DNA from 3 places in the Micromonospora sp. NPDC000663 genome. Region 1 is predicted to be linked to each of the others. Evidence: predicted binding sites of a transcription regulator. Region 1 holds the regulator's gene; each other region holds the start of a gene.

Region 1 (9,371 bases):
CTGCGCCAGTCGCTGCGGCTACTGCGACTTCAACACGTACACGGCTGCCGAGCTGGGCGGCGGCGCCAGCCGCGAGGGGTACGCCGACACCGTCCTGACCGAGCTGGCGCTCGCCGCCCGGGTGCTCGGCGACACCCCGCCGCCCCGGGTCGACACGGTCTTCGTCGGCGGCGGCACGCCCACCCTGCTCCCCGCCGACGACCTGGCCCGCATCCTCGACGGCATCGACAGCACCTGGGGGCTTGCCGCCGACGCCGAGGTGACCACCGAGGCCAACCCCGAGTCGGTCACCCCGGAATCGTTGAAGCTGCTGCGCAACGCCGGCTACACCCGGATCTCGCTGGGCATGCAGTCCGCCTCCCCGGGGGTCCTGGCGATCCTGGACCGCAGACACAGCGCCGGCCGGGCCACCGCCGCCGCCCTGGAGGCACGCGACGCCGGGTTCGAGCACGTGAACCTGGACCTGATCTACGGCACCCCGGGGGAGCGGGCCGAGGACTTCGCCGCCTCGCTGGAACAGGTCGTCGCCGCCGGGGTGGACCACGTCAGCGCGTACGCCCTGATCGTCGAGGACGGCACCCGGCTCGCCGCCCGGATGAGGCGCGGCGAGCTGGCGTACCCCAGTGACGACGTCGCCGCGGACCGCTACCTGGCCGCCGAGGCCGCCCTCGACGCGGCAGGCCTGTCCTGGTACGAGGTCTCCAACTGGGCAAGCGGCGAGGACGCCCGGTGCCGGCACAACCTGCTCTACTGGACCGGCGCGGACTGGTGGGGGCTGGGACCGGGGGCGCACAGCCACGTCGGCGGGGTGCGCTGGTGGAACGTCAAGCACCCCTCGGCGTACGCCCAGCGGCTGGCCGCCGGCGCGTCGCCCGGCCTGGCCCGGGAGGTGCTCACCCCCGGCGAAGCGCACATGGAGGACGTCATGCTCCGGCTGCGGCTCGCCAGCGGCCTGCCGCTGGCGGTGCTCGACGCCACCGGGCGGGCCGGCGCGGAACGGGCGTTGGCCGACGGTCTGCTCGACGCCGGGAGGTACGCGGCAGGTCGGGCGGTGCTCACCCTGCGTGGCCGGCTGCTCGCCGACGCCGTGGTCCGCGACCTGCTGCCCTGAGCCGGAGCGCGGCCCCGGCCGGCGGAGCCGTGCGACGGGCCGGCCGGGGGAGCGGCCGGCCCGGCGTCACTTGATGAAGCTGGCGGAGAGCGGGTAGCGGTAGAACTGCCCCTCGTTTGCCTTGATGCCGGCGATGATGCCGAACACAGCGCCGAGGATCACGGCCGCCGCGACCGGGATGAACCCGATCACGATGCAGGACAGCACCCAGCCGACCAGGCCGATGATCGACCAGAGGAGCTGGAAGTTGAGCGCCGCCACGGCGTGCGTACGGACCGTGGGGGACTGGTTGCCCCGGGCCAGCAGCGCCACCAGCGGGCCGATCCAGCCGAGCACGCCACCGCTGACGATCATCCCGGCGGCCCCGCCGAAGTGAGCGACGAGCGCCCAGGTCTTGTCCTCGTTGTTGGCGTAGCCGCCACCGAGGCCGCCGTAGGCGCCACCGGTCGGATAGCCGCCAGCGGGGTTGCCTCCGGCCGGGGGATAGCCCCCGGGCGGGTAGCCACCCGGCGGAGGGTAGCCGCCCGACGGCGGTTGGTCACCGGTGGGCGGCGGATAGCCACCGGCCGGGGGATAGCCGCCCGGGCCGGGTGCCCCGGACAGTGGTGCGGTGGGTGGCTCGGCCGATGAGGGCGAGCTTGGTGAGGTCGGCTCCGGCGGGTAGTTGCCGGGGTCTCCCGCTCCGGGAGGGCGAGGAGGTTCAGTCATGGGTGTCACGGTAGGTGCCGTTGGCAACGCCGCACCAGAGCGACACCGCCCGGCCGGCCGGGCCGATCGGACCGAGCCGGGTGGTACGCACCGCACCGACGAGCTGTCGTTGATCATCGCGCTGGCGGGGGCGCCGACGTAGACTGGCACTCGTTACAGTCGAGTGCCAGGACGGTCCGCCGGCTTGAGGTCACGCCGGCGGCCGACGTGCGACAGGAGGTGCGGAGGATGGGTCTCGACGACCGAAAGCTCGCCGTGCTCCGCGCCATCGTCGAGGACTACGTCTCCACCCAGGAGCCGGTCGGCAGCAAGGCGCTCGTCGAGCGGCACCAGCTCGGGGTCTCCCCGGCCACGGTCCGCAACGACATGGCCGTGCTGGAGGAGGAGGGCTACATCCGCCAGCCGCACACAAGCGCGGGGCGGGTGCCCACCGATCGCGGCTACCGGCTCTTCGTCGACAGGCTGTCCCGGGTCAAGCCGCTCAGCCCGGCCGAGCGGCGGGCCATCGAGCGTTTCCTCGTCGGCGCGGTCGACCTCGACGACGTGGTGCACCGCACCGTACGGCTGCTCGCCCAGCTGACCCGGCAGGTGGCGGTCGTGCAGTACCCGAGCCTCGCCCGATCCTCGGTGCGGCACCTGGAGTTGGTGCCGATCTCCACGACCCGGCTGATGCTCGTCATGATCGCCGACACCGGTCGGGTGGAGCAGCGGCTCGTGGAGCTGCCCGGGCCGGTGCCCGCCGACGACGTCACCGACCTGCGTCGACTGGTGAACGAGAAGCTCGCCGGCGCCCGCCTGTCGGACACCCCACCGCTGGTGCAGGCGCTTGTCGAGGAGGCGTCGTCCGAGCTGCGCCCCGCGATGACCACGCTCTCCACAGTCCTGCTGGAGACGCTCGTCGAGCGGCACGAGGAACGCATCGCGTTGGCCGGCACCGCCAACCTCACCCGGGGCGGCCTGCTCGACTTCCAGGGTTCGCTGCGGCCCATCCTGGAGGCCCTGGAAGAGGAGGTGGTGCTCCTCAAGCTGATCGGCGAGACCGAGCCGAGCACGACCCGGGTGCTGATCGGCGACGAGAACGAGTTCGACAACCTCCGGGCCGCCTCGGTGGTCAGCACCGGGTACGGCCCGGGCGCCACGATCGTCGGCGGCCTGGGGGTGCTGGGGCCCACCCGGATGGACTACCCCGGCAATATCGCCATGGTGCGCGCCGTGGCACGCTACGTGGGCGAGCTGCTGGCCCAGAACTGACCAGTCAGGGCCGACGGCCGGCTGCGGCCGCCGGTCGGCGTAACGCGAGACGAACATGAGGACACGGAACGCAGTGGCCAGGGACTACTACGGCATTCTCGGTGTGAGCCGGGAAGCCTCCGATGACGAGATCAAGCGCGCCTACCGCAAGCTGGCGCGCCAGTTCCACCCGGACGTCAATCCGGACCCGGAGGCTCAGGAGAAGTTCAAGGACATCAACGCCGCGTACGAGGTCCTCTCGGACGACCGCAAGCGGCAAATCGTCGACCTGGGTGGCGACCCGCTCGCCCCGGGTGGCGGTGGCGCAGGCGGTCCGGGTGGTCCCGGTGGGGCCGGCCCGTTCGTCGGTTTCCAGGACATCATGGACGCGTTCTTCGGCGGTGCGGCGGGTGGCGCCCGTGGCCCGCGTCCGCGTACCCGGCCGGGCGCCGACGCGATCCTGCGACTCGAACTGGACCTGCACGAGACGGCGTTCGGTGTCGAGGCGCCGATCACCGTCGACACCGCGGTGCTCTGCACCACCTGCTCCGGCGCCGGCACGGCCGCCGGCACCCACCTGGCCACCTGCGAGGCGTGCGGCGGCCGGGGCGAGGTGCAGTCGGTGCAGCGCACCTTCCTCGGCCAGGTCGTCTCGGCCCGCCCGTGCACCGTGTGCCAGGGCTACGGCACCACCATCCCGCACCCCTGCCCCACCTGCGCCGGCGACGGCCGGGTGCGGACCCGCCGCTCGCTGACCGTCAAGATCCCGGCCGGCGTCGAGGACGGCATGCGGATCCGGCTGGCCCAGCAGGGCGAGGTCGGCCCGGGTGGCGGCACCGCCGGCGACCTGTACGTGGAGATCCACGAGCGCCCGCACGACGTGTACTCCCGCAAGGGCGACGACCTGCACTGCCGGGTCACCGTGCCGATGACCGCGGCGGCGCTTGGCACCCGACTCACCATCAAGACGCTTGACAGCGAGGAGACCGTCGACGTCAAGGCTGGCACCCAGCCGGCCAGCACGCTGCGGCTGCGTGCCCGGGGCGTGCCGCACCTGCGCGGCACCGGTCGGGGCGACCTCTACGTGCACCTGGACGTCCGCACGCCCACCAAGCTCGACCCGGACCAGGAGAAGATGCTTCGCGACTTCGCCAAGACCCGTGGTGAGGAGGTCGCCGAGCTGTCCAAGCAGGGCGGCTTCTTCTCCCGGATGCGCGACGCGTTCAACGGGCACGCCTGAGGTGTCCGCGCCGCTGTTCCTGGTCGAGGCGCTGCCCACCGGCGACGCACTGACCCTGGACGGCCCGGAGGGGCACCACGCCGCCACAGTGCAACGGCTGCGCGTCGGCGAGGAGCTGCTGCTCGCCGACGGGCGGGGAGGCACGGCCGCCGCCGTGGTCACCGCCGTCGGCCGGGGCAGCCTGGAGGTCACCGTCACCTCCCGGGGGTACGCGGACGCGCCCGTACCCCGGATCGTCACCGTGCAGGGCATCGCCAAGGGAGATCGGGGCGAGTTGGCCGTGCAGGCGATGACCGAGGTCGGGGTGGACGAAATCGTGCCCTGGGCGGCGTCCCGCTCGGTGGCGCAGTGGCGAGGTGACCGGGGCGTACGGGCCCGGGAGAAGTGGGTGGCCACCGCCCGGGAGGCCGCGAAGCAGGCTCGCCGGCCGTGGCTGCCGGTGGTGGCCGGTGCGCCTGACGAGTCCACCGCGACCGTGGCCCGCCGGATCGCCGGCGCCGCCGCCGCGTTCGTGCTGCACGAGGAGGCCGAGGAGCGGCTGACCACCGCCGAGCTGCCCACCGCCGGGGAGATCGTCCTGGTGGTCGGCCCGGAGGGCGGCATCGCCCCGGCCGAGCTGACCGCCTTCCGCGAGGCCGGTGGTCGGCCGGTACGTCTCGGGCCGGCGGTGCTGCGTACCTCGACGGCCGGGGTGGCGGCGCTCAGCGTGCTCGCCACCCGCCTCGGCCGCTGGTGACCGTTCAGGGCCTCGGGAAGACCGGCACCACCTCTTCCTCCGGCCCCAGGTCCAGCCCGGCCGGCCCGATGATCTGCGGGTCCGGTGTGCCGACCACCTCGGGGTCCTTGCCCGTGTAGTCGAAGCGGTGCAGCACGTGCCGCATCGCCTCGATGCGGGCCCGCTTCTTGTCGTTGCTCTTCACCACCGTCCACGGCGCGTCGGCCGTGTCGGTCCAGAAGAACATCGCCTCCTTGGCCTCGGTGTACTCGTCCCACCGGTCGAGCGAGGCGATGTCCATGGGGGACAGCTTCCACTGCCGCACCGGGTCCACCTGGCGGATCGCGAACCTGGTGCGCTGCTCGTTCTGCGACACCGAGAACCAGAACTTGACAAGCCTGATGCCCGAGCGCACCAGCATCCGCTCCAGCTCCGGGGCCTGGCGCAGGAACTCCAGGTACTCCTTGCGGGTGCAGAAACCCATCACCCGCTCGACGCCGGCCCTGTTGTACCAGGACCGATCGAACAGCACCATCTCGCCGGCCGCCGGCAGGTGCGCCAGCCACCGCTGGAAGTACCACTGGCCTGCCTCGCGCTCGTCCGGCTTGGCCAGCGCCACGACTGAGGCGCCGCGCGGGTTGAGGTGCTCCATGAACCGTTTGATGGTGCCGCCCTTGCCGGCCGCGTCCCGGCCCTCGAACAGGATCACCAGCCGCTCGCCGGACTCCTTGATCCAGTCCTGGAGCTTGAGCAACTCGATCTGGAGCAGCCGCTTGTGGTGGTCGTACTCGTCGCGGTCCATCCGTTCGTCGTACGGGTAGTCCTCACGCCACGTCTCGACGGGGGTGCCGTCGGGGCGGAGCAGGACCGGATCGTCGTCGTGCCCGTCGACCACCCGGTAGTCGGCGGCGAGGTCCAGCAGCGTGGAGTCGGCCATGCCGCAGACACTTACCCGCCGATGGCGGCAACCACCCTCGCCGGGCCGACGATTCCGGTCAGCTGCGCAGGTAGGAGGCGCCGTTGAGGTCGACGATGGTGCCCGAGGCCCACTCGGCTTGCGGCGAGGCCAGCCAGTGCACGGCTGCGGCGATCTCCTCCGGCCGGGCCACCCGGTCGAACGGGCTCTGCGCCCGGATCGCCGCGCCCTGCTCGCCGCGCAGATGCTCGGTGACCATGTCGGTCGCCACGAAGCCGGGTGCGACGGTGGCCACCGCGATGCCGTACGGCGCGAGTGCCACGGCGAGGGACTGGCCCAACGCGTTCAGCCCTGCCTTGCTGGCCCCGTACGCCGGCTGCTCGGGCTCGCCCCGGAACGCGCCCCGCGACGAGACGTTGACGATCCGACCGCCGCGCCCGCGCATGTGCTGCGCGGCGCACCAGGTGACGTTGCCGGCGCCGGTCAGGTTGGTCTCCAGCACCTGCCGCCAGCGCCGCTGCCACTCCTCGTAGGTGGCGCCGAAGATCGGGTGCGGGTCGTCCCGGTCGCCGTACATCCCGGCGTTGTTGACAAGCACGTCGAGCCCGCCGAGCAGTTCGGCCGCCCGGTCGACCATCACCCGGACCGCGTCCGGGTCGGTGAGGTCCGCGCGGACCACGACGTGCCCCGTGCCGGGCAGGTGGGCGCGGACCTGCTCGGCCGCGTCGGCGGAGTCGCGGTGGTGGATCGCCACCCGGTCCCCGCTGGCCGCGAACGCCTCCGCCACCGCCCGGCCGATGCCGCGCGAAGCTCCGGTCACGAGTACCGCTCGATCCGTCATGCCGGCCATCCTGCCGTAGCCGTTTCCTCCTTACACTGCCCGGATGGGATCCGACTGCCTGTTCTGCCGCATCGTCGCCGGGGAGATCCCGGCCACCGTGGTCCGGGAGACCGCCACCACCCTCGCCTTCCGCGACATCACCCCGAAGGCCCCGGTGCACATCCTGGTCATTCCGAAGGAGCACTACGCCGACGTCGCCACCCTCGCCCAGGGCGACCCGGGACTGGCAGGTGAGGTGCTTGCCACGGCCGCCGTCGTCGCGGACGACGAGGGGCTGCTCGGGGACGGTTTCCGGTTGATGTTCAACACCGGGACGTACGGCGGGCAGGAGGTTTTCCACGTGCACGCACACCTGCTCGGTGGGGCGCCGCTCGGACCCATGCTCGCCCGGGATCTGTCGTGACGGCAGGCCCCAACCCGTTGGACCGACTGGTCCGTCGGGTGCAGGCCGACGCCCGGGTGCCCGCCGTGTCGGCGGCGCTGCACCGGGCCGACCGGCCGCTGTGGACCTGCACTGTCGGCGACACCGGCACCGACAGTCCGCTGGGGCCCGGCACCCAGTTCCGGATCGGCTCGGTCACCAAGACCTTCACCGCGGTGCTCACCCTCCAGTGCCGCGACGACGGCCTGCTGGACCTGGACGACCCGGTGGGCCGGCAGCTGGACCTGCCGGCGCACGGCGAGCTGACCGTGCGCCGCCTGCTGTCGCACACCGCGGGCCTGCAACGCGAGCCGTTCGGCGACGTGTGGGACTCCCTGACCGCGCCGGACGACGCCCGGCTGGTGGCGGAGCTGGACCGGGCCGAGCGGGTGCTGCCGACGGGCCGCCGGTTCCACTACTCGAACCTCGGCCTGGCCGTGCTCGGGCAACTGGTGGCCCGGCTGCGCGGCGGCACCTGGGCGCAGACGCTCGACGAGCGGGTCCTGACGCCGCTGGGGCTCGCCGACACCACTGTCGCCCCCGGGCCGGGCGCGGCCACCGGCTATCTGGTCGACGCGTACTCCGACGAGGCGCACCCGGAGCCGCCCACCGACTTCGGCGCGGTCGGCCCGGCCGCCCAGCTGTGGAGCACGGCGACGGACATGGCCCGCTGGGCCGCCTTCCTGGCCGACCCGGCGGCACTGGACCCGGCCGGCGTGGTGCTCGCCCCGGGCACCCTCGACGAGATGCGCTGGCCGGTGACCACCACCGACGAGACGCTCTGGGGAGCGGGCTTCGGGCTCGGGCTGATCCTCATCCCGCAGGGCGAGCGGGTGATGCACGTGGGGCACGACGGGGCGATGCCCGGTTTCCTCGCCGGCGTGTACGGCCGGCGGGGCGGCGACGGCACCGCGGGCGCGATGGGCGCCGCTGTGCTCGGCTCCTCCGGTACGGCGGCGGAGCTGTTCGAGCTGCCGCACCGGCTGCTGACCGAGGCGGTCGAGAACGACCCGGCCGACATCGAGCCGTGGCGTCCCGGCGCCCCGGCTCCGGCCGCCCTGCGGGGCCTGCTCGGCCGCTGGTGGGGAGAGGGCTCCGAGTACGTCTTCTCCTGGCACGACGGCACCCTCCGGGCGCGAGCGGAACGGGACCCGGCCGGGCGTCCGCCTGCGGTCTTCGCCCCGCTGCCGGACCGCCCCGACGTGTACCGCACGGTCTCCGGGCGGGAGGTCGGCGAGCTGCTGCGGCTTACTCGCGACGACGCCGGCACGGTGATCCGGATGCACTGGGCGACGTACCGTTTCACCCGCCACCAGGAGACGTTCGACAGGTACGACTTCCGGGCCGGGAGTTGATCGCGGCCAGCGGAAATGGGCGCGGTGCGGCACGCGTTGAACCGATACGATGGGTGGAACGTCCGCACGCCGTGCCAGCAGGGCCGGCACCGAGATCGAGAGCAGGTGGCGCAGGGCCCTTCGGCCCGACCTATGACCGGCACCCCACCTCCCGGCCCGCCCCGGGTGCAGACCAGGATCACCGTGCCCGACTCGAAGATCATGGTCAACCTCCTCGGCGCGGGCGACGAGATCCTGCGACTCGTCGAACGCTCGGTCACCAGTGACGTGCACGTTCGTGGCAACGAGATCACCATCACCGGCGCCCCGGCGGACAACGCCCTCGCCGAGCGGGTCTTCAGTGAGCTGCTCGAACTCATCGAGAAAGGCGAGACCCTGACCACTGACGCCGTCCGGCGTACCGTCGGCATGCTCGAGCAGGGCAGCGCCGAGCGGCCCGCCGAGGTCCTGACGCTCAACATCCTCTCCCGACGCGGGCGCACCATCCGCCCCAAGACACTCGGGCAGAAGCGGTACGTCGACGCGATCGACTCGAACACCATCGTCTTCGGCATCGGCCCGGCCGGCACCGGCAAGACGTACCTGGCGATGGCGAAGGCCGTCCAGGCGTTGCAGGCCAAGCAGGTCAACCGGATCATCCTGACCCGGCCGGCCGTCGAGGCCGGCGAGCGACTGGGCTTCCTGCCGGGCACCCTGAACGAGAAGATCGACCCGTACCTGCGTCCGCTCTACGACGCGCTGCACGAGATGCTGGACCCGGAGACGATTCCGAAGCTGATGGCCCAGGGGACGATCGAGGTCGCCCCGCTGGCCTACATGCGGGGCCGTACGCTC
Region 2 (9,371 bases), on a different contig from region 1:
GCGGCGATCCGGTCGGAGACGGCGAAGACGTCGTTCATGTTGTGCGAGATGAGCACCACTGCCAGACCGTTGTCGGCGAGGCGGCGGACCAGTTCGAGCACCTGCGCGGTCTGTGCCACGCCGAGCGCCGCGGTCGGCTCGTCGAGGATGACCAGCTTGCTGTTCCACAGCACCGCCTTGGCGATGGCCACGGTCTGGCGCTGGCCGCCGGAGAGGCTGGACACGTGCTGGCGCAGCGAGGTGACGGTACGGATGGAGAGCCCGGCCAGCGTCTCGGCGGCGAGTTGTTCCATTGTGGGCTCGTCGAGGACGATGCCGCTGCGCTTCTCCCGACCGAGGAACATGTTCTGCACGATGTCCAGGTTGTCGCAGAGCGCGAGGTCCTGGTAGACGACCTCGATGCCGAGCGTGGCGGCGTCGCGGGGGCTGCCGATGTGCACCTGTTCACCGTTGAACAGGAACTCGCCGGCGTCGGTGGGGTGGATGCCGCTGATGCACTTCACCAGGGTCGACTTGCCGGCGCCGTTGTCGCCGACCAGTGCGGTCACTTCACCCGGGTGCACGGTCAGGGCGACGTCGCGGAGTACCTGGACGGGACCGAAGCTCTTGTCGATCCCGCGGAGCTCCAGCAGGGGGGTCGCGGACACGGGGTTCTCCTTCTTAAGGGAGTGTCGGGGCCCGTCCGGCGGGCGCCGCCCGGCACGGGAGGGATCCTCCCGTGCCGGGCGGCGATGGTCGTCCCGGCGGGTACTGCGGCGTCGGTCAGCTGATGCCGGCGTCGGCGCAGGCCTTGGCGAACGCTGCGGTGCAGACCGCTTCCTTGGTCACGTAGCCGTCGGCGATGACGTCCTTGATGTTGTCCTTGTAGATGGCCTTCGGGGTGAGCAGCACCGAGGGGACGTCGCGACCGCCCTCGGGGTCCTTCACCGTCTGGCCGGTGTCCTTCCGCTCGCCCTTGGCGAGGGCGACGGCCAGGTCGGAGGCGGCCTTCGCCTCTTCCCGCACGGCCTTGTAGACGGTCATGCACTGGTCGCCGGCGAGGATGTTCTGCAGGCCCTCGGTGCTGGCGTCCTGCCCGGTCACCGGCACCTTGCCGTTGAGGTTGTTCTTCTTCAGGATCGAGATGGCCGCGTTGCCGAGGCCGTCGTTGGCGGCCAGCACGCCGTCGATCTTGCCCTTGGCCGTGGTGAGCTGCTGCTCGAAGATCGTCGTGGCCTGCGCGTTGTCCCACGCGGGCACGGAGTCCTCAGGGCCCTTGGTGTATTCCTTGCTCTCGAACTTCGGCTTGAGCACCGAGTCGTAGCCGGCCTTGAACAGGGTGGCGTTGTTGTCGGTGGGGGAACCGTTCAGGTACGCCACGACCGGGTTCTTGACGCCCTTCTCGGTCAGGCACTTCGACAGACCCTCGCCCTGGAGCTTGCCGACGGTCTCGTTGTCGAAGCTGACGTAGTACTGGGCCGAGCCGCCCAGCGTGAGGCGGTCGTAGTCGATGGTGGCGACGCCCTGCGACTTGGCCTTGTCGAGCACGGCCTTGCCGGTGCCGGAGTCCAGGTTGACGATCATGAGAGCGGTGACGCCGCTGGTGATCATCTGGTCGGCGATGGTCTGGAAGGCGGTCTTGTCGTTCTGGGCGTTCTGGATGTCGTACTGCACACCGGCGGACTTGAACGCCTCCTCAAGGAAGCGTCGGTCCGCGGTCTCCCAGCGGGCCGAGGACTTGCTGTCCGGAAGGATCACGCCGATCTTGGGGGTCTTGGCGGAGCTGCCCGCTTCCGGGCTGGAGTCGTCGTTGCAAGCAGTCAGGCCGCCGGTCGCGAGCAGGCCCACGGCGGCGATGGTGAGGATCCCCTTACGCATGTGCAGGGTCCTTTCGGAGGTGGGGGAGGTGTTGTTTTGTTGTGTCCGGCAACGTATTTCGCGTCACACCGGGTCCACAAGACCGCGTAGGTGCCAAGTTTGTTGGGAGCGATAACAATTCAGCAACGCAACTGTTACTCCCCGAACATCCCGCGGAAGGCGGATGTAACGGCAGCGGTCAGCGGGCCTGCAACGGCGCGGTACGGGCGTCGGTCAGCGCCACCAGATCGGCCGCCGACAGTTCGAGTTGAAGACCGCGCCGGCCTGCGGAGACGTAGATCGTCGGCAGGTCCAGTGCGGAGTCGTCGAGCACAGTGGGCAGTCGCCGCCGCTGCCCGAGCGGGCTGATCCCGCCCCGTACATAGCCGGTGGCCCGCTCGGCGACCGTCCGGTCGGCCAGCGCCGCGCGCTTGCCGCCGACCGCCGCGGCGAGCGCCTTGAGGTCCAGTTCGCCGGTGACCGGTACGACCGCCACGGTGAGGGCGCCGTCCACGTCTGTCACCAGCGACTTGAACACCCGCTCTGGTGCAACGTCGAGCGCCGCCGCCACCAGTGCGCCGTAGTTCGGTGCGTCAGGGGCCACCCGGTAGGGGTGGGTGCGGTGCGTGATCCCACGCTTGACCAGTAGTGCCGTTGCCGGAGTCCCATGTCCCGCCACACCCCGAACCTAATCGACAGGTCGGCCGATCAGCACCGTCGGTGCCCCGGCGATGCGGGTGAGCACCAGACTCGCCGCCTGGTCGCCGGCCAGCCGCAGGTCCCGCCGCAGCTGCTCCGGGGTGAGCGCCGAACCCCGCTTGAGGATCTCCACCCGGCCCACCCGGCGATCCCGTAGCAGTGCGCGCAGTCGCTTGAGCGAGAACGGCAGCACGTCGGTGATCTCCAGGCAGCGGGCGTACGGGGTGCGGATCGGGTGGTCCGCGTAGAGGTAGGCGATGCTCGGGTCGGCCAGCGTGGCGTCCAGCTCGCCGGCCAACTCGGCGACGAGGTGCGCGCGGACCACCGCCGGGTCCGGGTCGTACAGGTAGCGGCGCGGCGGCCCGACCGGGGCCTCGGTGGCGCCCGAGCCGGTGAGCTGGTGACGGCGGATCTCGTCACCCTCCCGGCGGTACAGGGTGGCGCGGCGCTGCACCTCGGCCAGTTCACCGCACCAGAGCGCGGCCTCGACCAGGTCGCCGTCCACGCCTACCCACTCCGCCTCCGCGCCGGCGGGGATGAGCGTGTGGTCCAGGCCCGGAGCCACCTTCACCACGGTGCGCGGCACCCGCTGCGCCAGCCCGGTGACGAAGTCCCACGGCGGCGAGTAGGCGCGCGGGTCGAAGATCCGACGGCCGGTCCCGGTGGTGCGCCGGGCCGGGTCGCAGAAGACGCCGTCGACCCGGGAGACGTCGAACGCGGTGGCGTCGCCGCACTCGACTGTGAACAGGTCGGCCAGTCCGGCCGCCTCGGCGTTCGCGGCGGCCATCGCGGCGGTCACCGGGTCGGCCTCCACCCCGTACACCCGGATGCCGGCGCGGGCGGCTGCAAGCGCGTCCGCGCCGAGGCCGCAGCCGAGGTCGGCCAGGGCGTGGACGCCGCCGGCGGCCAGCCGGGCGGCCCGCCGGTCGGCGACCACCAGGCGGGTGGCCTGCTCCAGCCCGGCGCGGGTGAGGAACATCCCCGCGGCGGCGGGACCGAACTTGCCTACCGCCCGGTGGCGCAGCTCGGCCTGAGTGAGCGCCGCCGCGGCCAGCGCCGGAGGCACCCCGGCCGCGCGCAGCGCCGACGCCGCGGCCAGCGGGTCGCCGCCGGCCAGCCTGGCCGCCGCCGTGAGCGCGGCCGACCCCTCGGGGGTACGCAGCGCCGCCAGCTGGTCGAGATCCACCTCGACATTCTCCCGGTCGAGGGGAAAATCCGGGCTGGCGGGGCGCGACTCGCTGGCACTCTCCTTGACGGAGTGCTAGCCACGGAATAACCTGCGATTAGCACTCTCACCCTGAGGGTGCCAGCTTCCGGGTCTCGCGACCCGGGTGCGCACGCCAGGCGGACCGGCACCCGCGACGACGGCCCCGCCCGGTGGCATGAGGCAGATTGACGCTGGTCAGCCCCGCTGGCCAGCAACGAAACCAGTACCCCAGGAGGGTATGCCCGTGACTACCGCGACCAAGGTTGCGATCAAGCCGCTCGAGGACCGCATCGTGGTCCAGGCGAACGAGGCTGAGACCACCACGGCGTCGGGCATCGTGATTCCCGACACCGCCAAGGAGAAGCCGCAGGAGGGCACCGTCCTCGCTGTGGGCCCGGGGCGCGTCGACGACAACGGCAACCGGGTTCCGGTTGACGTCCAGGTCGGCGACACCGTCCTCTACTCGAAGTACGGCGGCACCGAGGTCAAGTACGCCGGCGAGGAGTACCTGGTGCTCTCCGCCCGCGACGTCCTCGCGGTCATCGAGAAGTAAGCAACCGATCAGTGCCACTGCCCCGGTCCGGCTCGCCGGGCCGGGGCAATGGCGCTTCGAAGGGACATTCATGGCGAAGATCCTGAGCTTCTCGGACGACGCCCGGCACCTGCTGGAGCACGGTGTCAACGCCCTCGCGGACGCGGTCAAGGTCACCCTCGGCCCGCGCGGGCGCAACGTCGTCCTGGACAAGAAATTCGGTGCGCCGACGATCACCAACGATGGTGTGACCATCGCCAAGGAGATCGAGCTCACCAACCCCTACGAGAACCTCGGCGCGCAGCTGGTCAAGGAGGTGGCGACCAAGACCAACGACGTCGCCGGCGACGGGACCACCACCGCCACCGTGCTGGCCCAGGCGATGGTTCGCGAGGGTCTGCGCAACGTGACCGCCGGGACCAACCCGGCTGGCCTCAAGCGGGGCATCGACGCGGCGGCCACCAAGGTCTCCGAGGCGCTGCTCGGCCGGGCCGTCGAGGTCGCCGACAAGGACTCGATCTCGAACGTGGCGACGATCTCCGCGCAGGACGCCACCATCGGCGACCTGATCGCCGAGGCGATGGAGCGGGTCGGCCGCGACGGTGTCATCACCGTCGAGGAGGGCTCGATGCTCACCACCGAACTGGACGTGACCGAGGGTCTCCAGTTCGACAAGGGCTTCATCTCGCCGAACTTCGTCACCGACCTGGAGGGTCAGGAGTCCGTCCTGGAGGACGCGTACATCCTGGTCACCACCCAGAAGATCTCGGCGATCGAGGAGCTGCTGCCGCTGCTGGAGAAGGTCCTGCAGAACAGCAAGCCGCTGCTGATCATCGCCGAGGACGTGGACGGCCAGGCGCTGTCCACCCTGGTGGTCAACTCGCTGCGCAAGACCCTCAAGGTCTGCGCGGTCAAGGCCCCGGGCTTCGGTGACCGCCGCAAGGCCATGCTCCAGGACATCGCGATCTCCACGGGCGCCGAGCTGGTCGCCCCGGAACTGGGCTACAAGCTCGACCAGGTCGGCCTGGAGGTGCTCGGCACCGCCCGGCGCGTCGTGGTCGACAAGGAGAACACCACGATCGTCGACGGCGGTGGCCAGAAGGCCGACGTCGCCGACCGGGTGGCCCAGATCCGCAAGGAGATCGAGGCCTCCGACTCCGACTGGGACCGGGAGAAGCTGGCCGAGCGGCTGGCGAAGCTCTCCGGCGGCATCGCCGTGATCAAGGTGGGTGCGGCGACCGAGGTCGAGATGAAGGAGCGTAAGCACCGCATCGAGGACGCCATCGCGGCGACCAAGGCCGCGGTCGAGGAGGGCACCGTGCCCGGCGGCGGCGCCGCTCTGGTGCAGATCCTCCCGGTGCTCGACGACGACCTGGGCTTCACCGGTGACGAGAAGGTCGGTGTCTCGATCGTGCGCAAGTCGCTCGTCGAGCCGCTGCGCTGGATCGCGCAGAACGCCGGTCACGACGGCTACGTCGTGACCCAGAAGGTCGCCGACATGCAGTGGGGCAACGGCCTCGACGCCGCCACCGGCGAGTACGTCGACCTGGTCAAGGCAGGCATCATCGACCCGGTGAAGGTGACCCGCAACGCGGTCACCAACGCCGCCTCGATCGCCGGCCTGCTGCTCACCACGGAGAGCCTCGTGGTGGAGAAGCCGGAGCAGGCCGAGCCGGCCGCCGCCGGCGGGCACGGCCACGGTCACGGCCACCAGCACGGCCCGGGCTTCTGACCCGGTAGCGACACCCGTCCCGGGGCACACCGTCGTACGACGGTGTGCCCCGGTTCGTCGTACGAGGTCATTACCGAGCGCTGACGTGGTTGGCGACGCGGCGGAATGATCGCGCACACTGGGCCGATGAGCACCACGTCACGGCGGTACGCCGCGCTGGCCGGAGTGACCGCTGCCGCCGTCGCGATCGGGATCGCCGAGCCGGTGGCGGTGCTGACCGGCCCCCGGTCGGCGCCGCTCGTCGCGGTCGGCGGGGTGGTCGTCGACGCCGTCCCCGAGTCGGTGAAGCAGTTCGCCATCGACCTCTTCGGCACCGCCGACAAGATCGCCCTGCTGGTCGGTACGGCGGTGCTGCTCGGCGCGTTCGCCGCGCTGTTCGGGATGCTTGCGGTACGCCGGTTGGCTCTCGGCCTGGCCGGGATCGCGGCGTTCGCCGCCGTCGGCGTGGCCGCCGCGGTGACCCGTCCCGGCGCGGACGTCTTCGACGCGCTGCCGTCGCTTGTCGGCGGTGGTCTGGCTGCCGTGGTGCTCTGGCTGTTCATCGCCGGCCCGCTGGAGCTGAACCCCTGGCCCTGGTCCCCGCCGGCACCTACCACGTCGCAGGCGCCGGTGTCGCCGGCCGCCCGGGGGACGTCCGACGACCTGCCGGTGCCGGTTACTCCGGCCGCGCCTTTGGAGCCGCACGTGTCGGGCGGGCGGGCGCCGGGCGAGGTAGCCGACCCGGAGTCGCGTCGGCGGTTCCTCACCGGCGCCGGGGTGCTTCTCGGCACCGCTACGGTGGCCGGTCTCGGCGGTCGTTGGCTGGCCGGGCGGCGCGGCGTGTCGGCCGCCCGGGACGCGATCCGGCTGCCCGCTCCGGTCGCCCCCGCACCTGCCGTTCCGGCGGGCGCGGACCTCTCGCTGGCCCAGCTCGCGCCATACGTCACCCCGAACTTCGGGTTCTACCGGATCGACACCGCCCTGGTGGTGCCGCAGGTGGACCCGGACACCTGGCGGTTGCGGATCCACGGGCGGGTCCGTACCGAGCGCACCTACAGCTACGCCGACCTGCTGGCCCGGCCGCTGGTCGAGCGGTACGTCACGCTGGCCTGCGTCTCCAACGAGGTGGGTGGGGACCTGATCGGAAACGCCCTCTGGCTCGGCGTACCCCTGCGGGAGCTGCTCGACGAGGTCGGCCCGGAGGACGACGCCGACCAGGTCGTCGGCCGGTCGGTCGACGGCTGGACCTGCGGCACTCCCACGGCCGCCCTGCGCGACGGCCGGGACGCCCTGCTGGCGATCGGCATGAACGGCGAGCCGTTGCCGGTCGAGCACGGCTTCCCGGTCCGGATGGTGGTGCCCGGCCTCTACGGCTACGTGTCGGCCTGCAAGTGGGTCACCGAGCTGGAGCTGACCCGGTTCGCCGACTTCGACGCGTACTGGGTGCCGCGGGGCTGGTCCGTCGAGGGGCCGATCAAGACCCAGTCGCGGATCGACGCTCCCCGGGCGCGCAACAGGCTGACCACCGGCCCGGTCACCGTGGCCGGGGTGGCGTGGGCGCAGCACCGGGGCATCCGTCGGGTCGAGGTACGCGTCGACGGCGGGCCCTGGCAGGAGGCGGAACTGGCCCCGACGGTGTCGGTGGACACCTGGGTGCAGTGGTCGTGGCGCTGGGACGCCACGCCGGGCGAGCACCGCCTCCAGGTCCGGGCGACCGACGCGACTGGTGAGACGCAGACCGAGCGGAGGCAGGGCGTCGTCCCGGACGGCGCCACCGGGTGGCACACGGTCACGGTCACGGTCCGCTGACCCCCACGTCCCGGGTGGCAGGGGACGCGAAACCGCGCCCCGGGATCGGGGCGCGGTTTCGTGGGTGTTGGGTGTGTGCGGTCAGGCGACGTTGCGCTGGGCCGGGACCGTGGACTTGTGCGGGCGGCCGAGCCGGGCCTCCAGCCGGGCCACGTCCACCCGGGCGTGCCGGCGGTCGGCGAGGTCCTCCCAGCCGACGGCGAGCAGCCGCAGCCGCTCCGACTCGCTGAAGCCGCCCCACACGCCGTACGGCTCGCGTACCGACAGCGCGTGCGCGGCGCACTCGGCGCGGACCGGGCAGGCCCGGCAGACGGCCTTGGCGGAGGATTCACGACGGAGTCGGGAGGAGCCTCGCTCACCGTCGGGGTGGAAGAACTGGGCGCTGTCGCGCCCTCGACAGGCACCGAGCCGCTGCCAGTCCCAGAGATCGACGATGGGTCCGGGCAGTCTACGTACGTTCGACATCAGCACCCCTCCTCCCGCGCGGCACCGCGAGGTCCTTGTGGCCGGCTTCCGGGCGGCGGGCCGCGCAGGCGCACCGTTCCCGGCCTGGACTTCCCGGTACCCGGGTCGCCGCCGACTCACACGTGTGTGATCGAGAACGTCCCGGAACTTGCGGCTTTTGCCCTATCTGTCGGAAAAGTTCGAAGGATTGCCGGGAACCCCCTCCCCAGCCGACCTCGTCATGGTCTGCTCGTGGGCGGAGAGGAGACCACAGTGCGTACCGTTCTTGTGTGCGTTCGGACACCGCTCGCGGCGCAGCATCTGACATCTGCTGCCGCGCGGCTGGGGTTGTCCGCGATTGTCCGTACCGCCGTCTCCGATCCCGAGGTGATGCTGCGGCTCGCCGAGCGACCGGCCGACGTGGTGCTCGCCGACACGGCCCTCACCCGGCCGGACAGCGCGGGGTTCGTCCGCCGGGTGCTGGCCCGCGCGCCGCAGGCCGCGGTGGTGCTGCTCGGGACCGAGGAGTCGGAGGCCGCGGCGGCCACCATCAGCGCGGGCGCCCGGGGCCTGATCCAGAACGCCGACCACGATCTGACAAGCGCGGTGGCCAAGGCCCTGCTGCTGCTCACCGCCCCCGGTCGGGCGAACCGGCAACGGATCACCGATCCGGCCCGGGACACCGCCGCTGTCGGCGGCCCGGGCCGTTCCACGCCGTCGCTGCGTGGCTCGGGCGAACCCGGCCGGCCCTCCACGGCGACCGGCGAAGGGTCGGCGGGTGTGCCGTCGGTACCCGTGCAGCGCGGTGACGACGAAGCCGAGCCGGCGAACGGCGAGACGCCGACCGAGCAGGCCGAGCCGGTCCGCCCCGCACCGGGCGCCCGCCCCGCGCGGGCGTCGATCGGGCTCACCGAACGGGAACTCCAGGTGCTGCTGGGGATGGCCGAGGGCAAGAGCAACGCGGAGATCGGCCGGGAGCTGTTCGTGTCGGAGGACACCGTCAAGACGCACGCCCGCAGGCTGTTCCGCAAGCTCGGTGCCCGGGACCGCGCGCACGCGGTAGCCGCCGGGTTTCGCGCCGGCCTGGTCGCCTGACACCGCCCGCGCCCGGAGCCGTCAGAGAGCGGCGACCA
Region 3 (9,371 bases), on a different contig from region 1:
GTCACCGGCAACCCGGTGATCGTCAAGCCGCACCCGCGCGCGGTGCTGCCGCTTGCCATCACGGTGAAGTACGCCCGGGAGGTGCTCGCCGAAGCCGGGTTCGACCCGAACCTGATCCTGCTGGCGGCCGAGGCGCCAGGTGAGAAGCTCGCCAGCGACCTCGCCCTGCACCGCTCCGTCAAGATCGTCGACTTCACGGGTTCCACCGAGTACGGCGACTGGCTGGAGACGCACGCCCGGCAGGCGTCGGTCTACACCGAGAAGGCCGGCCTGAACACCGTCGTCATCGACTCCACCGACGACTTCGCCGGCATGTGCCGCAACCTCGGCTTCACCCTGACCCTCTACAGCGGTCAGATGTGCACCACCTCGCAGAACATCCTCATCCCGGCCGGCGGCATCGAGACCGACCAGGGGCACAAGAGCTTCGACGAGGTGGCCGGTGGGATCGCCGCCGCGGTAGGCAAGCTGACCGCCGACCCCGCCCGGGGTGTCGAGCTGACCGGCGCCATCGTCAACGACGGGGTGCTGGAGCGGCTGGCCGACGTGACAAAGGTGGGCGAGCCGGTGCTGGAGTCCCGCGCCGTGGCCCACCCGTCGTACGCCGACGCGGTGGTGCGTACCCCGACGATCGTGAAGTTGACCGCCGACGACGCGGAGACGTACGGCCGGGAGTGGTTCGGGCCGATCTCCTTCGCCATCGCCACCGACTCCACCGTCCACAGCCTGGAGCTGCTGCGCCGGACCGTCGGCGAGAAGGGGGCGCTCACCGCTGGGGTCTACTCCACCGACGAGTCGGTGCTGGACGCGACCGAGGCGATCGCCGTCGAGGTCGGGGTGCACCTGTCCTGCAACCTGACCGGCGGGGTGTTCGTGAACCAGTCGGCGGCGTTCTCCGACTTCCACGGCAGCGGTGCCAACGCGGCGGCCAACTCGGCGCTGACCGACGGCGCCTACGTGGCCAACCGCTTCCGGATCGTGCAGTCTCGGCGGCACGTGTAGGTGCGGTTCGGGGTTTCCGGGGCAGCCCGACCCGCTCCGGGCGGTCAGGCTTGATCCCTGCGCGGGTCGGGCTGCCCCGGAAACCCTTCGTGCGCACGGTGGCGCAGGCTTTTGGGGCATCACCGGGGTTATGCCGTGGGAGGGTCAGGCGGGGCGGCGCATCTGGAGCTCGGTCAGGGCGGGGATCGTGGGGTGGGGGACCCGTACGCCGGTGTCCTCGAAGCCCAGCCGCTGGTAGGCGCGGTAGGCGCGGTCGTTGCCGACCACCACCTCCAGCAGCAGCTCCGGTCGACCGCACGCCCTCGACCAGGCGGCCACCTCGTCGATCAGCTCACCGAGCAGGCCGCTGCCGCGCCACGCCGGCGTGACGTAGACCGCGTAGATGACTGTCAGCCCGGCCTCGCGGGGCGCCGCCGTTCCTCCGGCGTGCCCGACGAACCGGCCACCCGGATCCGCCACGAACTGTGCGGTCTCCGCGCCCCGCGAGGTGTACGCGACCCGCGCCGCGTACTCGGCGTGCGAGCGGGCGGCCGCGTCGGCGATCGTCTCCAGGAAGGCCAGCGGCGCGTCGGCGAGCATCTCCAGGCGCAGCGCCCGCATCCGGGCGGCGTCCTGCGGCCGGACCCGGCGGACCTGCGCCTGCCGCAGGGCGGGCGAGCCCGTGTCGGTGGTCATGCCGCATGCCTATCACAGGGCCGGAAGCGGTTTTCGGCGACAACCACGGACATCGATGCTCTGCCCGGAAAACCAGGGCTCGTCGACGCCGCCGGGGCGCCCTGAACCATGCCCGATTTGTGGTCGTGCGCGGCCGTCACTCCTCGTGTAGCGTGCGATTTCGGTCACCGTTTCAGCGGCCGTCATCGATCGCCGAGCGGTGGTCCACAGGCGCCCGGTCACGCCGCGCGCCGGGGCAGGTAACGCCGCGCAGAGTGAGGAAGTGCACCGTGGCACAGGGCACCGTGAAATGGTTCAACGCCGAGAAGGGCTACGGCTTCATCGCCGTCGACGGCGGTCAGGACGTGTTCGTCCACTTCTCCGCGATCGAGATGGACGGCTACAAGGCGTTGGACGACGGTCAGCGGGTGGAGTTCGAGATCGCCCAGGGTCAGAAGGGCCCACAGGCCGAGCACGTACGCGTCGTCTGATTTCCCGCGCGTCGCGGGCTGCGGTGCGGGCACGTACCCGGGAAGATCGTGAACCGTTCCAGCCGATGCTGAGGAGGGTTCATGACCGACCAGCCGCCCCCGACCACCCCGCCTCCCGGGCCGGGGGAGCCGGGCCCGTCCGACCCGGGCGCAACCGGCGGCCAGGCCGGCCCGCCGCCGGGCTGGGACCCCGCGCAGGGCGGCTGGGGTACGCCCGCAGCGCCCGCCCAGTGGGTGTTCCCGCCCACCGGCGGCTTCCCGCCGGGCGCCGGCCCCTACCCGGGGCAGTCCTGGTATCCGGGGCCGCCCGTCGGGTGGTACCCGCCGGGTCACGGGTTCGACCCGAACGACGCCCTGGTCACCCCGTCCGGCGCCGGTCTCGGCGGCTGGTCCGCCAGGTGTGGGGCGGCGCTGCGTCGGGGCTGGCGGCTGCTGGTGCCCATCATGCTGCTCACCCAGGTGGCGCCTGCCGCCGTACTCTCGGTGCTCTCCCTCGGCGTGGACCCGTCGGCGCGCTGGGAGGCGCAGGCTGAGTCGCCGTCCAGCCTGCCGGAGACGTTCGTCACGGACCTGGTGACCCTCCTGGCCGTGCTGATCGGCGGCAGCCTGCTGATCGGGCTGGTGCAGGCCATCGGGTGGGCCGCCGGGACCTGGGTGATCACCCGCCAGGCGGCGGGGGAGTCCGCCGAGCTGGGGCCGGCGCTGCGGTACGGCGTACGGCGGGCGCTCGGGCTCTGGGGCTGGACGCTGTTGATCAGTCTGCTGGTCGGGGTGGGGTTCTGCTTCTGCGTGCTGCCGGGCATCTACCTGGCGTTCGCGTTGAGCATGGCCGGCCCGGTCTACCTGTTCGAGCGGCAGAACCCGATCGGCAGGTCGTTCCGGATGTTCCACGACCGGCTCGGTCTGCTGCTCGGCCGGGTGGCGCTCGTCGTCGCGGTGGTGATCGTGGCCACGGTGGTCCCGTCGGTGCTGGAGTCGATCCTGTCCGTCCCGCTGGGTACGGACCCGCTCTCGTCGCCCGGCACCGCTGTCGGCATCGTCGTGGTTCTCGCCGTCTCGGCCGTGCTGGCCCTGCCGGCGCACCTCGCCCAGTTGATCGGTCTGCTGGTCACGTACGCCGAGCAGCGGGCGCATGAGGCGCCGGTGAACAGCGCCGGGCTGGCCGCGGAACTCGGCTGAGCCGCACCATCGTGCTTGCACTCGGCAGGGGAGAGTGCTAAACAAGTCATTGGCACTCGCATACCGTGAGTGCCAATGGTCGGGACGGTGGGGCCAGGTTGCACAGGCGTGGAGACGCCGGGGCGGCATGGCCGGTCGTCGCGGGCTATCCGGCCCGGCCGAAGGACGTCGTCGTCGCCAGGTGGCGACGTCCCAAGGTGCGTACACCAGGCGGCCCATCCGGGGCACACATCTCGGGTGGCCCGTGAGTGTCCAGGAGGACAACGCCGTATGGCCAAGATGATCGCGTTCGACGAAGAGGCGCGCCGCGGCCTCGAGCGGGGCATGAACCAGCTCGCTGACGCCGTAAAGGTGACCCTCGGCCCCAAGGGCCGCAACGTCGTGCTCGAGAAGAAGTGGGGTGCCCCCACCATCACCAACGATGGTGTGAGCATCGCCAAGGAGATCGAGCTCGAGGACCCGTACGAGAAGATCGGCGCCGAGCTGGTCAAGGAGGTCGCGAAGAAGACCGACGACGTTGCCGGTGACGGCACGACGACGGCGACCGTCCTGGCCCAGGCCCTGGTTCGCGAGGGCCTGCGCAACGTGGCTGCCGGCGCCAACCCGATGGCCCTGAAGCGGGGCATCGAGGCCGCGGTCGCGAGCGTCTCGGAGGAGCTGTCCAAGCTCGCCAAGGACGTCGAGACCAAGGAGCAGATCGCCTCCACCGCCTCCATCTCCGCTGGTGACACCAGCGTCGGCGAGATCATCGCCGAGGCGATGGACAAGGTCGGCAAGGAAGGCGTCATCACCGTCGAGGAGAGCAACACCTTCGGGCTGGAGCTGGAGCTCACCGAGGGTATGCGCTTCGACAAGGGCTACATCTCGGCCTACTTCATGACCGACCCGGAGCGCATGGAGGCCGTCTTCGACGACCCCTACCTCCTGATCGTCAACAGCAAGATCTCGTCGGTCAAGGACCTGCTCCCGATCCTGGAGAAGGTCATGCAGTCGGGCAAGCCGCTGCTGATCATCGCCGAGGACATCGAGGGCGAGGCCCTGGCCACCCTGGTCGTCAACAAGGTCCGGGGCACCTTCAAGTCCGTCGCCGTCAAGGCGCCGGGCTTCGGTGACCGCCGCAAGGCCATGCTCGCCGACATCGCCATCCTCACCGGTGGCCAGGTCATCAGCGAGGAGGTCGGCCTCAAGCTGGACGCCGTCGGCGTCGACATGCTGGGCCGCGCCCGCAAGGTCGTGGTGACCAAGGACGAGACCACGATCGTCGACGGTGCCGGCGACGCCGAGCAGATCCAGGGTCGGGTCAACCAGATCCGGGCCGAGATCGACAAGAGCGACTCCGACTACGACCGCGAGAAGCTGCAGGAGCGGCTGGCCAAGCTGGCCGGCGGCGTTGCGGTCATCAAGGTCGGCGCGGCCACCGAGGTCGAGCTCAAGGAGCGCAAGCACCGCATCGAGGACGCCGTTCGCAACGCGAAGGCCGCCGTCGAGGAGGGCATCGTCCCGGGTGGTGGCGTCGCGCTGGTGCAGGCCGGCAAGACCGCCTTCGACAAGCTGGACCTGGTCGGCGACGAGGCCACCGGTGCCAACATCGTCAAGGTCGCGCTGGACGCCCCGCTGCGGCAGATCGCCGTCAACGCCGGCCTCGAGGGCGGCGTCGTGGTGGAGAAGGTCCGTAACCTCGAAGCGGGTCACGGCCTCAACGCCGCCAACGGCGAGTACGTCGACCTGCTGGCCGCGGGCATCATCGACCCGGCCAAGGTGACGCGTTCGGCGCTGCAGAACGCGTCGTCGATCGCCGCGCTGTTCCTCACCACCGAGGCCGTCGTCGCGGACAAGCCGGAGAAGACCCCGGCTGCCCCGGCTGGCCCGGGTGGCGGGGACATGGACTTCTGAGTCCAGTTCCGACACACCGAACGGGGCGGGCCGCTGACGCGGTCCGCCCCGTTCGTCGTCAGGTGGGCAGCGGGCGCTGGTTACGCCTCTTCTGTGCCCTGTCGTACGGCGGAAGCAGTTGGATCGGGGCGTCCACCATCTCCTGCGGCTCCTCGATCGCCGGCTCGGCGTCGGTGGTCATCTCGGCCAGTTGTTCGGCGTCGCCGTAGTCGAGCCTGTCGAACGGCAGTTGGCCTGGCAGTTCGCCTACCGGTTTCCAGGTGATCGGCGGGCCGTCCTCGGTCTGGTCGTCATCCGTGGTCATGGCTGCCTCCTTCACCGAAACGGTAGGGGGCGGTCGATGGGCGATGCGGGCGAATGAATCTATATCCCATTTGCCCAGTTATGCCACTGCTAGGGTCCGCCGGTACAGAAAGAAGACCCGCTCGATCCGCGCGCCCGCGCTGCCCGAGTAGAACGGCACCGGCCCCACCCAGCCGATCTGCGCACGGTCCAGCCCCTGCGCCCGCTGGTCGCGCAGGCAGCGACGCAGCAGCACCCCGCCGATCCCGGAACCCTCGGCGGCCGGAGCGGTGCCCATCGGCCCGAACCAGCTCGGCCGCGACGACCCGTACGCGGCGAAACCCAGCAGCTCGCCGTCCTTCTCCGCCAGGTGACACCCGGCTCCCGCACGGCCCACCGAACCGGCCACCTCGCCGTCCCACGCCCCACCGAAGGTGGCCCGGGCGAACGCGGTCAACGCCGGCAGGTCCGCCGGCTCCGCCCGCCGTACCGTGATGCCCCGCTCGGCCAGCCGCCGCTCCGCTGCCTCCGTGGGCCGCAGTGCCGGCGACTCGTCGTACGACAGGTCGGCGGTCATGTTCCAGGCCGTCCGGTCCTGCCGGTAGCCCAACGCCAGGGCGGCGCAGACGGCAGGCGTGTACCGCACGTCGATACCCGGCCACGCGTAGTAGGGCGGGTTCCCGGCGAGCAGCACCTCGGTCACCCCGCGCTCGGCGAGCACCGCTTCGGCCCGCGCCAGCAGCGCCCGCCCGACTCCCCGGCGCCGCTGGTCCGGCAGCACCGCGACCAGGTCCACGTGCCCGACTCCCGGATCGGTCGGCGACACCGAGCAGAGCAGCACCCCGACCAGATGAGTCCCCCGGTGGGCGCCAAGTGCGACCACCGGCCGGTCGGCGCCGGCGCGGGGCCAGAGCACGTCGACGATGGAGGCCGCCTCGGTGGCGTCCTCGGGCAGGTCGAGCGCCAGCTCGCAGAGCCGCACCACGGCGGGGGTCAGGTCGGGGGTCAGCTCGCTGATGGTGATCTCGGCGTCCATGGTCGCGACCCTAGATCACCCCTGGGCGGCGCGGACGGCGGCGAGAGCGTCGACCTCCCCGGCGCCCGTGACGTTCGCCGGGCCGCCGCAGGCGTCCGCCTGGTTACGCGAGCGGTACGTCGGCACGGCCGGCGTCGCGGTGTCCCGCAGGATCTGCCGCGTACGCGCCAGGTCGCCGACGAGCGCCGGATTCGCCGACCACATCAGCGCCACCACGCCGGCCACCTGGGGAGACGCCATCGACGTTCCGTCCAGGACGCCGTACCCGCCGCCCGGCATCGCCGACACCACCTCCACGCCCGGCGCCAGCACGTCCGGCTTGACCACACCACCGGCCACCGGCCCACGCGAGGAGAACTCCGCCACCCGCCGTTGCGGGTCCACAGCGCCGACGGTCAGCACGTCCGGGTACTGCGCCGGCGGGTCCTCGATCGACCCGCACCACGGACCGGTGTTGCCGGCGGCGGCGACCACGAAGATCCCTGCGGCGTCCAGTGCGGCGGTGGCCGGTCGCAGGACCCTCTGGTCACAGCCCTCGATCGGCGGGCAGCCCCACGAGTTCGTCAGCACCTGCGGGGCGCGGTCCGGTCGCCCGTCGGTGAAGGGGTCACCGCCGGCCGGGAAGGGCGCCAGCATGAACTGGAGACAGTCCAGGTAGTGCCCGGGGCTGCCCAGGTTGCGGTCCAGGTTGACGCAGCCCACCCACTGCGCGTCCGGCGCCACACCGATGCCGTCCCGCCCGACCGCGCTGCCCACCGTGTGGGTGCCGTGCCCACCCTTGTCGGTCGGGGACCGGGTGCCGTTCCAGGGGTCGTACCAGGAGTCGTCGCCGCCGCGGAACCCGGCCCGTAGCGCCGGGTGGGCGCCGTCCACGCCGGAGTCCGAGCTGCCCACGACGACGCCCCTGCCGGTCACCCCGAGCTGCGACCACACCCGGTCGGCGCCGAGCTGGCGGATGTTCCATTCCGGACCGGTGGGCGCGGGTGCGGTGCCCCGGGTCTGCCCGGCCGGCGCGGGTAGGGGCCGCAGACGCTGGCTGACCAGCACCCGGTCCACTTCCGGCCGGCGCGTGAGCCACGCCCGCGCCAATGGACCGCCGTCCACCTCCACCGCGTTGACCAGGTAGTACGACACCGGATCGAGCCCCAGCCGGCGCAGGTCGCGGCGCAGGTCGCTCTGGCTGCGTGCGGCCGTGTCCACAAGCCGCCGGTAGACCTCGGTGGCCCTGGCGTCCCGGCCCGCCCGGCCCGGTACGCCGGCCGGCAGACCGGTCAGGTCGGCCTGTTCGCGCAGCACCACCAGCAGCCGCTCGCCGTGCAGGCCGGGCTGCCCCGGCCCGACGTCCACCAGGGCGAACGTCACGAGCAGCACCAGCGCGGTGATCGCGGCCACCCGCCGGCTCGGGGTACGGGCCGACCGCCGTGCCAGCCACACCGCGTACCCGATGGCGAAGACTGCCGCGACGGCGAGCCCGGCCCCGGCGGCGGCCGCCACCCAGAAAGGCACGTCGCGGGTGCCCACCAGCAGCAGGCTGATCTCCTCCGGGTCGGTGAACGCCAGCGGTCCGAGTACGCCGAGCCCTACCAGCCAGCCGGTCGCCGTCCGCCCGGCCCGCGCCGCGCCCGCCGGGTAGGCGGTGGATCGCCAGGTAGCGGCCCAGAGTGCGGCCAGCGTGAAACCCGCGGGTGGCAGGGTCAGCAGCGCGGGTAGCTGGGCGCCGGACTGGCCGGTACCGGCCGCGAGCAGCAGCAGCGCCACCCCGGCGACCAGGCCGCCGACAAGCACCAGGCGGGCCGGCCGGGGTGGCCTGCCGACCGCGAAGCGGGACCAGAAGGTCGCGTCGAGCAGCGTCGCGGCGAGTCTGCCGATCGCGGCGGCGGCCAGCAGCGCCAGCACGGTCTCCAGCAGGCCGCCGAGCGCGCCCAGCCAGGCCCAGGGCAGCAGCAGCGCCAGACCGGCGGCGACGGCGAGCAGCGGCACCGCACCGGGCCGGCGGAATCGTCCTCCGGCCGGCGCGGGTCCGCCGTCGGCGTCCGCCGCGCCGGCGTGCTGTGCGAGGCCGTCCGGCGCGGGGCCGTCGGGTGCGGGGCCGTCCGGCGCGGGGCTGTCGGGCGCGGCGGCGTCGCCGATGACGGCCGGGCGGCGGGCCCACCGGGTCGCGGCGAGCGCGCCGAGCGCCGCCATGGCGGCCAGCGCGGCGAGGTACGCCTCGTGGTGCACAAGCGGCACGATCCGCAGCAGGGTGAACACCCCGAGCGCCAGAACGGCGGCCAGCCACACCCGTCCGGTGGCCCGTACCGGGGCCGACCGGGGCAGCACGGCCAGCAGCAGTGCGGGTGTGCCCACCAGAATGACTGTGGCGAGGCCCAGCACCGGCCAGAGCCAGCCAGCCCGGTCCCGTCCGAAGCCCAGCAGCACCTGGTCGGTGACCCAGCCACCGGTCTGGGTGCCAACGGTGACCGCGACGGTCCAGCCGCCCACCAGCGCGGCCGCGACCACCGGCCACGGGCTGGCCGGGCGCGGAGGCGGCCGGTACGGCAGCGGTTGACCAGCGGGTGACGGAGAGCCGGCCTGCATGACTCGCACAGTACGGGGCGGACGGCGCATGTCGGCACGCTGCCCACGGCGGATACGGTGGACGGGTGCGAGATCCCAACATCTCCCGATCCGTCGCCGGGCAGCTCTCGCCGGTGCGTCGTGCCGCCGACCTGCGTCGACTGCGGGCCGAGCGCTTCGACGTGCTGGTCATCGGGGGCGGGGTGACAGGTGCCGGCGCCGCAGTGGACGCGGCGTCCCGGGGGCTGAAGGTGGCCCTGGTGGAGGCGCGTGACCTG

Evidence for each region. The regulator HrcA, encoded in region 1, represses chaperone genes, less so after heat shock. The targets are predictions, from matches to a motif close to GGTTNGCACNCTCNNNNNGAGNGTGCNAACC.
Region 2: groES (co-chaperone GroES) is a predicted target of HrcA. The motif match lies at 3,817-3,847, and genes of this name have one in related genera.
Region 3: groL (chaperonin GroEL) is a predicted target of HrcA. The motif match lies at 3,374-3,404, and genes of this name have one in related genera.

Annotation. Positions count from the first base shown of each region.
Region 1 covers NZ_JBIAYR010000015.1:31,775-41,145, reverse strand. The annotation lists gene hemW (radical SAM family heme chaperone HemW) at 1-1,111, shown strand, start outside; gene ACFY1S_RS28360 (DUF4870 domain-containing protein) at 1,178-1,819, opposite strand; gene ACFY1S_RS28355 (hypothetical protein) at 1,818-1,961, shown strand; gene hrcA (heat-inducible transcriptional repressor HrcA) at 2,048-3,070, shown strand; gene dnaJ (molecular chaperone DnaJ) at 3,144-4,289, shown strand; gene ACFY1S_RS28340 (16S rRNA (uracil(1498)-N(3))-methyltransferase) at 4,291-5,025, shown strand; gene ppk2 (polyphosphate kinase 2) at 5,030-5,941, opposite strand; gene ACFY1S_RS28330 (SDR family NAD(P)-dependent oxidoreductase) at 6,000-6,761, opposite strand; gene ACFY1S_RS28325 (histidine triad nucleotide-binding protein) at 6,805-7,164, shown strand; gene ACFY1S_RS28320 (serine hydrolase domain-containing protein) at 7,161-8,537, shown strand; gene ACFY1S_RS28315 (PhoH family protein) at 8,670-9,371, shown strand, end outside.
Region 2 covers NZ_JBIAYR010000002.1:581,525-590,895, forward strand. The annotation lists gene ACFY1S_RS11435 (ATP-binding cassette domain-containing protein) at 1-647, opposite strand, end outside; gene ACFY1S_RS11440 (sugar ABC transporter substrate-binding protein) at 763-1,857, opposite strand; gene ybaK (Cys-tRNA(Pro) deacylase) at 2,036-2,515, opposite strand; gene ACFY1S_RS11450 (methyltransferase domain-containing protein) at 2,525-3,721, opposite strand; gene groES (co-chaperone GroES) at 3,981-4,295, shown strand; gene groL (chaperonin GroEL) at 4,366-6,006, shown strand; gene ACFY1S_RS11465 (molybdopterin-dependent oxidoreductase) at 6,112-7,794, shown strand; gene ACFY1S_RS11470 (WhiB family transcriptional regulator) at 7,876-8,259, opposite strand; gene ACFY1S_RS11475 (response regulator transcription factor) at 8,512-9,333, shown strand.
Region 3 covers NZ_JBIAYR010000002.1:260,502-269,872, forward strand. The annotation lists gene paaN (phenylacetic acid degradation protein PaaN) at 1-1,002, shown strand, start outside; gene ACFY1S_RS09865 (GNAT family N-acetyltransferase) at 1,147-1,677, opposite strand; gene ACFY1S_RS09870 (cold-shock protein) at 1,947-2,147, shown strand; gene ACFY1S_RS09875 (hypothetical protein) at 2,229-3,326, shown strand; gene groL (chaperonin GroEL) at 3,597-5,219, shown strand; gene ACFY1S_RS09885 (hypothetical protein) at 5,278-5,523, opposite strand; gene ACFY1S_RS09890 (GNAT family N-acetyltransferase) at 5,602-6,537, opposite strand; gene ACFY1S_RS09895 (S8 family serine peptidase) at 6,553-9,114, opposite strand; gene ACFY1S_RS09900 (glycerol-3-phosphate dehydrogenase/oxidase) at 9,195-9,371, shown strand, end outside.